Regions from separate parts of the Cytobacillus sp. FSL K6-0265 genome, predicted to be linked through region 2. Evidence: a T-box and tRNA genes for the amino acid it is inferred to sense, from the RefSeq annotation. Region 2 holds a T-box; the other regions hold tRNA genes.

Evidence for each region. A T-box is a leader RNA that pairs with one kind of tRNA and senses whether it is charged. The one in region 2 lies ahead of serS (serine--tRNA ligase), so its partner is inferred to be a tRNA-Ser.
Region 1: it has a tRNA-Ser gene. The T-box ahead of serS (serine--tRNA ligase) is inferred to sense a tRNA for this amino acid. The anticodon was not compared.
Region 3: it has a tRNA-Ser gene. The T-box ahead of serS (serine--tRNA ligase) is inferred to sense a tRNA for this amino acid. The anticodon was not compared.
Region 4: it has a tRNA-Ser gene. The T-box ahead of serS (serine--tRNA ligase) is inferred to sense a tRNA for this amino acid. The anticodon was not compared.

Annotation. Positions count from the first base shown of each region.
Region 1 is NZ_JBBOPE010000001.1:3,517,751-3,519,925, forward strand. Features, by position in the region: gene glgB (1,4-alpha-glucan branching enzyme) at 1-555, opposite strand, end outside; tRNA gene MHH73_RS17725 (tRNA-Glu) at 735-806, opposite strand; tRNA gene MHH73_RS17730 (tRNA-Ser) at 810-900, opposite strand; tRNA gene MHH73_RS17735 (tRNA-Asn) at 904-978, opposite strand; tRNA gene MHH73_RS17740 (tRNA-Ile) at 989-1,065, opposite strand; tRNA gene MHH73_RS17745 (tRNA-Gly) at 1,073-1,143, opposite strand; tRNA gene MHH73_RS17750 (tRNA-His) at 1,146-1,221, opposite strand; tRNA gene MHH73_RS17755 (tRNA-Phe) at 1,231-1,303, opposite strand; tRNA gene MHH73_RS17760 (tRNA-Asp) at 1,323-1,399, opposite strand; tRNA gene MHH73_RS17765 (tRNA-Met) at 1,403-1,476, opposite strand; tRNA gene MHH73_RS17770 (tRNA-Ser) at 1,490-1,582, opposite strand; tRNA gene MHH73_RS17775 (tRNA-Ile) at 1,589-1,665, opposite strand; tRNA gene MHH73_RS17780 (tRNA-Met) at 1,679-1,755, opposite strand; tRNA gene MHH73_RS17785 (tRNA-Ala) at 1,782-1,857, opposite strand; tRNA gene MHH73_RS17790 (tRNA-Pro) at 1,877-1,953, opposite strand; tRNA gene MHH73_RS17795 (tRNA-Arg) at 1,962-2,035, opposite strand; tRNA gene MHH73_RS17800 (tRNA-Leu) at 2,051-2,139, opposite strand; tRNA gene MHH73_RS17805 (tRNA-Gly) at 2,146-2,175, opposite strand, start outside.
Region 2 is NZ_JBBOPE010000001.1:18,245-20,419, reverse strand. Features, by position in the region: gene serS (serine--tRNA ligase) at 90-1,376, opposite strand; T-box leader at 1,429-1,654, opposite strand; gene MHH73_RS00075 (D-alanyl-D-alanine carboxypeptidase family protein) at 1,717-2,175, opposite strand, start outside.
Region 3 is NZ_JBBOPE010000001.1:1,315,795-1,317,969, reverse strand. Features, by position in the region: tRNA gene MHH73_RS06765 (tRNA-Cys) at 1-33, opposite strand, end outside; tRNA gene MHH73_RS06760 (tRNA-Gly) at 50-124, opposite strand; tRNA gene MHH73_RS06755 (tRNA-Gln) at 129-203, opposite strand; tRNA gene MHH73_RS06750 (tRNA-His) at 250-325, opposite strand; tRNA gene MHH73_RS06745 (tRNA-Trp) at 332-405, opposite strand; tRNA gene MHH73_RS06740 (tRNA-Tyr) at 409-492, opposite strand; tRNA gene MHH73_RS06735 (tRNA-Thr) at 504-576, opposite strand; tRNA gene MHH73_RS06730 (tRNA-Phe) at 580-655, opposite strand; tRNA gene MHH73_RS06725 (tRNA-Asp) at 711-787, opposite strand; tRNA gene MHH73_RS06720 (tRNA-Met) at 791-864, opposite strand; tRNA gene MHH73_RS06715 (tRNA-Val) at 875-950, opposite strand; tRNA gene MHH73_RS06710 (tRNA-Glu) at 954-1,028, opposite strand; tRNA gene MHH73_RS06705 (tRNA-Ser) at 1,048-1,141, opposite strand; tRNA gene MHH73_RS06700 (tRNA-Asn) at 1,144-1,218, opposite strand; rRNA gene rrf (5S ribosomal RNA) at 1,238-1,354, opposite strand; rRNA gene MHH73_RS06690 (23S ribosomal RNA) at 1,627-2,175, opposite strand, start outside.
Region 4 is NZ_JBBOPE010000001.1:488,680-490,854, forward strand. Features, by position in the region: gene cmpA (cortex morphogenetic protein CmpA) at 62-181, opposite strand; gene MHH73_RS02580 (SprT family protein) at 298-753, shown strand; tRNA gene MHH73_RS02585 (tRNA-Asn) at 844-918, shown strand; tRNA gene MHH73_RS02590 (tRNA-Ser) at 923-1,013, shown strand; tRNA gene MHH73_RS02595 (tRNA-Glu) at 1,053-1,124, shown strand; tRNA gene MHH73_RS02600 (tRNA-Asp) at 1,140-1,216, shown strand; tRNA gene MHH73_RS02605 (tRNA-Gln) at 1,230-1,304, shown strand; tRNA gene MHH73_RS02610 (tRNA-Lys) at 1,312-1,384, shown strand; tRNA gene MHH73_RS02615 (tRNA-Leu) at 1,400-1,483, shown strand; tRNA gene MHH73_RS02620 (tRNA-Arg) at 1,552-1,628, shown strand; tRNA gene MHH73_RS02625 (tRNA-Pro) at 1,638-1,711, shown strand; tRNA gene MHH73_RS02630 (tRNA-Gly) at 1,740-1,813, shown strand; rRNA gene MHH73_RS02635 (16S ribosomal RNA) at 1,931-2,175, shown strand, end outside.

The DNA of each region.
Region 1 (2,175 bases), 3.5 Mb from region 2:
AAAACCATGCTCCTTGACGTAAGGAATGATTTCTTTTGCTAGTTCATTGTATGTCAATAAAAGGCCATTCCTCTTTTTCCATGTACCTAGATGCATCTCATATATCATCATAGGTTCTGTAAATGCTTTCCTATATTGTTTTTCCTTTTGCCAGCGTTGATCATTCCATTTGTAATCTTCTAAAGTATAAACAATTGAAGCAGTTCTAGGTCGTAATTCAGAATAAAAAGCAAAGGGATCAGCCTTTAAGGAAATTTGTCCATCTTTGTTCTTAATTGCATATTTATAAATTTCTCCTGTTAAATCTCCTTCTAGCTGAATTCTCCATATCCCCTCATTATTTACTTTTTTCAATGAAAAACCTTCGGCGTTCCAATGATTAAAAGAACCCACTAATGATATTGAGGAGGCATGTGGCGCATAGATAGTAAAACAAGTAACCCAATGATCTCCTTCTTTATGACGGTGTGATCCAAACAATTCGTATGCCTTAAATAAATTTCCTTCATGAAACAAGTGCATTTCGAATTCAGTTGGGTATGCAGTTGTATTCATTTTAATTCATTCCACTCCTTGTATTACATTACTCTTTCTTAAATAATTCGTCTTAAGTATAAAAATCCCTTGTTATTTTTCAAATTATTTTGACATCTAATGATAGAAAATGTAACATCTGAAAAGTGTTAGCAACATAAAAAAGAAGCTGTCAACTTATGTTGACAGCTTCTTTTTTATGACCCCTACGGGATTCGAACCCGTGTTACCGCCGTGAAAGGGCGGTGTCTTAACCGCTTGACCAAGGGGCCAAATGGCGGAGAAGGAGGGATTTGAACCCTCGCGCCGGTTGCCCGACCTACACCCTTAGCAGGGGCGCCTCTTCAGCCACTTGAGTACTTCTCCATATGGCTCCGCAGGTAGGATTCGAACCTACGACCGTTCGGTTAACAGCCGAATGCTCTACCACTGAGCTACTGCGGAATAATATAAATGGTGGGCCTAAATGGACTCGAACCATCGACCTCACGCTTATCAGGCGTGCGCTCTAACCAGCTGAGCTATAGGCCCCTATTTAAGCGGGTGAAGGGAATCGAACCCTCATCATCAGCTTGGAAGGCTGAGGTTTTACCACTAAACTACACCCGCAATGGGGCGGCTGATGGGAATCGAACCCACGAATGTCGGAACCACAATCCGATGCGTTAACCACTTCGCCACAACCGCCATAAAAGATGGCTCAGGACGGAATCGAACCGCCGACACAAGGATTTTCAGTCCTTTGCTCTACCGACTGAGCTACTGAGCCAAAATAATGAATATGTAAATGGCGGTCCGGACGGGACTCGAACCCGCGACCTCCTGCGTGACAGGCAGGCATTCTAACCAACTGAACTACCGGACCAGATTGCGGGGGCAGGATTTGAACCTGCGACCTTCGGGTTATGAGCCCGACGAGCTACCGGACTGCTCCACCCCGCGATAATAATATAAATGGCGGAGGAAGAGGGATTCGAACCCCCGCGGGCTTTAACACCCCTGTCGGTTTTCAAGACCGATCCCTTCAGCCAGACTTGGGTATTCCTCCGAATAATGGTGGACCTTGTAGGACTCGAACCTACGACCGGACGGTTATGAGCCGTCTGCTCTAACCAGCTGAGCTAAAGGTCCATCATTCTATCTATGGTAGCGGCGGAGGGGATCGAACCCCCGACCTCACGGGTATGAACCGTACGCTCTAGCCAGCTGAGCTACACCGCCATAGAATATATTGTATAAAATTAAATTGGTGGAGCCTAGCGGGATCGAACCGCTGACCTCCTGCGTGCAAAGCAGGCGCTCTCCCAGCTGAGCTAAGGCCCCTAAGAAATATGTATATTAGTGGTCGGGAAGACAGGATTCGAACCTGCGACCCCTTGGTCCCAAACCAAGTGCTCTACCAAGCTGAGCTACTTCCCGAAACAAAACGCGCCCGAGAGGAGTCGAACCCCTAACCTTTTGATCCGTAGTCAAACGCTCTATCCAATTGAGCTACGGGCGCTTAATTTTAAAAGAATGGTGCCGAGGACCGGAATCGAACCGGTACGGTAGTCACCTACCGCAGGATTTTAAGTCCTGTGCGTCTGCCAGTTCCGCCACCCCGGCAAATATTGGAGCGGAAGACGGGATTCGAACCCGCGA
Region 2 (2,175 bases):
TATATCATCTATTTAAATAGAAGTCAAGAGAAGTTTGCATATTTTTTAAAAATAGGATCCGTCCTAAAGAACAGATCCTATCGTCTACCTTAATTTGCTGGTTTTATCACTTCTTTGTTCCCCATATAAGGGCGAAGTACTTCTGGAATAACGACACTACCATCAGCTTGTTGATAATTCTCTAATATCGCAGCGACTGTACGTCCCACTGCTAATCCAGAGCCATTTAATGTATGAACATTCTCTGGCTTACCTTTAGCATCACGGCGGAAGCGAATATTGGCACGTCTCGCTTGGAAAGCTTCAAAGTTACTACAAGAAGAAATTTCTCGATAATTATCGTAGCTAGGCATCCATACTTCAATATCGTATTTCTTCGCAGCTGTGAATCCTAAATCAGCCGTGCACATACTCATGACGCGATAAGGTAAACCCAGTAGTTGTAAAACTTTTTCTGCATTCTTCGTTAATTTCTCTAACTCATTATAAGAATCTTCTGGTTTAACAAACTTCACAAGCTCAACCTTATTAAACTGATGCTGACGAATAAGACCCCTCGTATCACGGCCAGCGGATCCAGCTTCAGAACGGAAGCACGCACTAAATGCAGCATAATTAATTGGTAATTGATCCGCACTTAAAATTTCATCACGATGCATATTCGTAATCGGTACCTCTGCCGTTGGGATAAGGAAATAATCTTCACTCTCAATTAAAAAAGCATCTTCTTCAAATTTTGGTAATTGCCCTGTACCAGTCATACTTGCACGATTAACCATATATGGTGGTAGCACTTCTTCGTATCCATGTTCTTCTGTATGAAGATCCAACATAAAATTATACAATGCGCGCTCTAATCTAGCACCTAATCCTTTATAAAAAACAAAACGACTACCTGTTACTTTTCCTGCTCGTTCAAAATCTAAAATACCAAGATCAGTCGCTATATCCCAATGCGGTTTAAATTCAAAATTAAAGCCCTTTACTTCTCCCCATTGCCAAGCTAAGACGTTGTCATCTTCTGTCTCACCAACTGGTACACTTTCATGTGGGATATTTGGAATGCTGAGTAAGATAAGCTCTAGTTCAGCTTCTACTTCACGTAACTCATGGTCCAAATCTTTAATTTGGTCGCCCACTTGTCTCATCTCAGCAATTAAATGGTCCGCATCCTTTTTCTCTCGTTTCAAAGCAGCCACTTGCTGTGATACTTCATTTCTTTTGCTTTTGAGCTCTTCCGTTTTTACAAGTAATTCTCGGCGTTTTACATCCAAATCTTCAAATTTCTCAAGATCAGAAATATCTTCCCCACGGTGTTTTTCTAGTTTTTCTTTCACTTCAGCAAAATTCGCTCTTAAATATTTGATATCTAACATTGCCTTTCCCTCCATATTCAAATTTGTGAAAACAAAAAACTCCCGTCCCCAATAAAGGGACGAGAGTTACCCGCGTTGCCACCCTAGTTAAAAGTATAAACCATACTTTTCACTTTAAATCTTTAACGAGGTTCACCCGAGAGCTTTTACTTACAAAAAATGTGTTCCAAGCTCTACGCAAAGGATGGATTCTCAAGTGCTTTTGTCTGGTTTGCACCAACCACCAGCTCTCTTTGGCAAAAGTATACTTGATACTAATTCCTTCTTTATGCTTTCTTTTATTTAACTTATTAGTAATTCATAATTTACTATAATTATAAGCCAAATGCAACTACATTATTCAAGAAAACCAACCTTTAACAGTAGATGCGACACTGTCCCAAACATCGCCAAAGAATCCACCGACACCACGCATAGATAAAACGAACCAGTTAGCCTTTTCAATCGTTTCAGAAGCGATGACATCAACTCTCGCTTCGTTTGAATTTAAAAATTCAATCACATTGCCATCTTTATCTTCAACCGTTAAATAACCAACAACATCCCCTTTTTTTACAGGAGCTGTTAATTGTCCTTGATCATTTAATAAATCTTCATTGACCACAAGCTTTGGTTGATAATTCTCTTCTTCACCGTTTTTAACAGTTAATGTAATAGCCTCTTTTGATTCAATCGCTACTGCATTTTCTTTCCCTTTTTCGACAGCTAGCTTTTCTTTATCTTTCACTTGATAGCCAGCAGGAACAATTTCTTTTTTGTCGAAATTAGAGAATGCGTAATCAAACATTTTCTTTGTTTC
Region 3 (2,175 bases), 1.3 Mb from region 2:
CAGACCTCTGCCTTACCACTTGGCTATGCCGCCATTAATATAAAGGTTTTGGAGCGGAAGACGGGATTCGAACCCGCGACCCTCACCTTGGCAAGGTGATGTTCTACCACTGAACTACTTCCGCAAAATGGCTGGGCTAGCAGGGTTCGAACCTGCGAATGACGGAATCAAAATCCGTTGCCTTACCACTTGGCTATAGCCCACTTATATATTCTATGTTTGATAGCAAAAAATGTGAATTAAAATTAATGGGGCGGCTGATGGGAATCGAACCCACGAATGTCGGAACCACAATCCGATGCGTTAACCACTTCGCCACAACCGCCATAATTGGCAGGGGTAGTAGGAATCGAACCCACATCAAAGGTTTTGGAGACCTTCGTTTTACCATTAAACTATACCCCTAGATGGTGGAGGGGGGCAGATTCGAACTGCCGAACCCGAAGGAGCGGATTTACAGTCCGCCGCGTTTAGCCACTTCGCTACCCCTCCATGAAAAACGATGCCGGCCAGAGGACTTGAACCCCCAACCTACTGATTACAAGTCAGTTGCTCTACCAATTGAGCTAGGCCGGCAAATGGTGGCTCAGGACGGAATCGAACCGCCGACACAAGGATTTTCAGTCCTTTGCTCTACCGACTGAGCTACTGAGCCAAACTTATACGTTTTACAATATGTTTCTTTTATAAATTTGTGAAAAATTATGTAGTGGCGGTCCGGACGGGACTCGAACCCGCGACCTCCTGCGTGACAGGCAGGCATTCTAACCAACTGAACTACCGGACCAAATTGCGGGGGCAGGATTTGAACCTGCGACCTTCGGGTTATGAGCCCGACGAGCTACCGGACTGCTCCACCCCGCGATAATAATAATGGTGGAGGATGACGGGATCGAACCGCCGACCCTCTGCTTGTAAGGCAGATGCTCTCCCAGCTGAGCTAATCCTCCAAATGGTGACCCCTACGGGATTCGAACCCGTGTTACCGCCGTGAAAGGGCGGTGTCTTAACCGCTTGACCAAGGGGCCAATTTATTTTATGTTTTAATGGCGGAGAGCAAGGGATTTGAACCCTTGAGACGGCTATAAACCGCCTACACGATTTCCAATCGTGCTCCTTCGGCCAGCTCGGACAGCTCTCCATTGGCTCCGCAGGTAGGATTCGAACCTACGACCGTTCGGTTAACAGCCGAATGCTCTACCACTGAGCTACTGCGGAATAATATTATAGTATGTATGCCCGGCAACGTCCTACTCTCACAAGGGGACAGCCCCTAACTACCATCGGCGCTGAGAAGCTTAACTTCCGTGTTCGGTATGGGAACGGGTGTGACCTTCTCGCTATCGCCACCGGACTTTTTAAAGACATTTATTATTATAACGTCTTTTATGAATTTTTCAAGAGAAATTTTATAAATCATTCTCTGAAAACTAGGTAATGTTGAAGAAGAATGTTATTGAGTAATCGCCTATGCGTGCTGACGGTACTACTAAGGTAGTGTTGTCTAGCTGCGGCGCCTAGGTGCTCGAGGTCATAAGCCAAATTTGTCATGAGGTTAAAGAACAACCTCCTGTCAAATTCGTCTTATGCTTGTCGCACCTGGGCAAGGCGCCTCCGCATTTCGAATTGGTTAAGTCCTCGATCGATTAGTATTAGTCAGCTGCATGTGTCGCCACACTTCCACCTCTAACCTATCAACCTGATCATCTTTCAGGGATCTTACTAGCTTGCGCTATGGGAAATCTCATCTCGAGGGGGGCTTCATGCTTAGATGCTTTCAGCACTTATCCCTTCCGCACATAGCTACCCAGCGATGCCTTTGGCAAGACAACTGGTACACCAGCGGTGCGTCCATCCCGGTCCTCTCGTACTAAGGACAGCTCCTCTCAAATTTCCTGCGCCCACGACGGATAGGGACCGAACTGTCTCACGACGTTCTGAACCCAGCTCGCGTACCGCTTTAATGGGCGAACAGCCCAACCCTTGGGACCGACTACAGCCCCAGGATGCGATGAGCCGACATCGAGGTGCCAAACCTCCCCGTCGATGTGGACTCTTGGGGGAGATAAGCCTGTTATCCCCGGGGTAGCTTTTATCCGTTGAGCGATGGCCCTTCCATGCGGAACCACCGGATCACTAAGCCCGACTTTCGTCCCTGCTCGACTTGTAGGTCTC
Region 4 (2,175 bases), 470 kb from region 2:
AAGCCGTTTTGTTCAACGGCTTTTTATGTGATTAATTGTGGGAGTTTTGAGAAGGCGTTTCCTACGTACCAGAACAATGCTTTTTTCTATAAAAGTACCAGCATTGATTCAATAATTTAATTTGATAACGGTCCTTCTCTAAGAAAGCACGTTTCATTTGGTTCTGTAACCAAACCGGCATGGGAATAGCCTCCTTTCTCTCACTTTCCACAGTCCTTTATGCTATGCTAATGTATATCAATTGTATGCGCTGATAGGTTGTCACGTGCTAATTTTATCCTTGCTAGGAGTGAAGAAATGAGTGATAAGGAATTACAAAGGTTAGTTGAAGAAGTATCTTTAAGGTGGTTCAATCAGCCTTTTCGTCATATAGCGAAATTTAATAGTAGATTAAGAACAACCGGTGGACGATATATGTTGACTGATCATCGTATTGAAATTAATCCGACATATTATCAGCATTTAGGAATGGAAGAATTAGTTGGTATTATTAAACATGAACTATGTCATTACCATCTTCATCTGGCTGGTAGAGGTTATCAACATCGAGATAGTGATTTTCGGAGGCTAATGGCTAAAGTGGGTGCACCGCGGCATTGTTCGTCTTTACCACAGAAAGTTTCTTACATTATGTATAAATGTGATCAATGTAATCAAGTCTATAGAAGGAAACGCCGAATCAACACAAACAAGTATAGATGTGGACAATGTATGGGCAAATTAGTGCTAATATCTGCTGATAAAAATAATTAAAATTCATGCTTGACTTTTTACATGGTGGTAATTATAATTTAAAGAGTCGATAAGGAAGTCCTTGTTGACTACATATTCTTTTTAACATATTCCGCAGTAGCTCAGTGGTAGAGCATTCGGCTGTTAACCGAACGGTCGTAGGTTCGAATCCTACCTGCGGAGCCATTTTGGAGAAGTACTCAAGTGGCTGAAGAGGCGCCCCTGCTAAGGGTGTAGGTCGGGCAACTGGCGCGAGGGTTCAAATCCCTCCTTCTCCGCCATTTATATATACATATTTGTTTTTTTTATTTTTATGTTATGGCCCCTTGGTCAAGCGGTTAAGACACCGCCCTTTCACGGCGGTAACACGGGTTCGAATCCCGTAGGGGTCATCTTTTCAAAGGTTAGGTCCGGTAGTTCAGTTGGTTAGAATGCCTGCCTGTCACGCAGGAGGTCGCGGGTTCGAGTCCCGTCCGGACCGCCATATTTTAGATAAATGGGCTATAGCCAAGCGGTAAGGCAACGGATTTTGATTCCGTCATTCGCAGGTTCGATCCCTGCTAGCCCAGCCATTTTTATGAGCCATTAGCTCAGTTGGTAGAGCATCTGACTTTTAATCAGAGGGTCGAAGGTTCGAGTCCTTCATGGCTCATCTTTAACAATTTATGCGGTCGTGGCGGAATGGCAGACGCGCTAGGTTGAGGGCCTAGTGGGTGAATAACCCGTGGAGGTTCAAGTCCTCTCGGCCGCATCGAAAAAGTTTTAAAAAATAGTTGACGCATTAAAATTAGTATGATATTATAATAGAGTTGCTTCAAGGCGCCCGTAGCTCAATTGGATAGAGCGTTTGACTACGGATCAAAAGGTTAGGGGTTCGACTCCTCTCGGGCGCGCCATTATAGATACGGGAAGTAGCTCAGCTTGGTAGAGCACTTGGTTTGGGACCAAGGGGTCGCAGGTTCGAATCCTGTCTTCCCGATTATGTGAAACCAACAAAACAAATTAATGCGGGTGTAGTTTAGTGGTAAAACCTCAGCCTTCCAAGCTGATGATGAGGGTTCGATTCCCTTCACCCGCTCCATTACCGAAAAGATTGTTCTTTGAAAACTGAACGAACACAAAACGTCAAGCGTAATTCTAAAAAAGCTGATTTATCAGCAACAAAGCACCATAGGTGCAAACGAGCTAATCAAACACTTTATTGGAGAGTTTGATCCTGGCTCAGGACGAACGCTGGCGGCGTGCCTAATACATGCAAGTCGAGCGAATCAGAGGGAGCTTGCTCCCAATGATTAGCGGCGGACGGGTGAGTAACACGTGGGCAACCTGCCTGTAAGACTGGGATAACTCCGGGAAACCGGGGCTAATACCGGATAATATCTATTTATACATATAATTAGATTGAAAGATGGTTCTGCTATCACTTACAGATGGGCCCGCGGC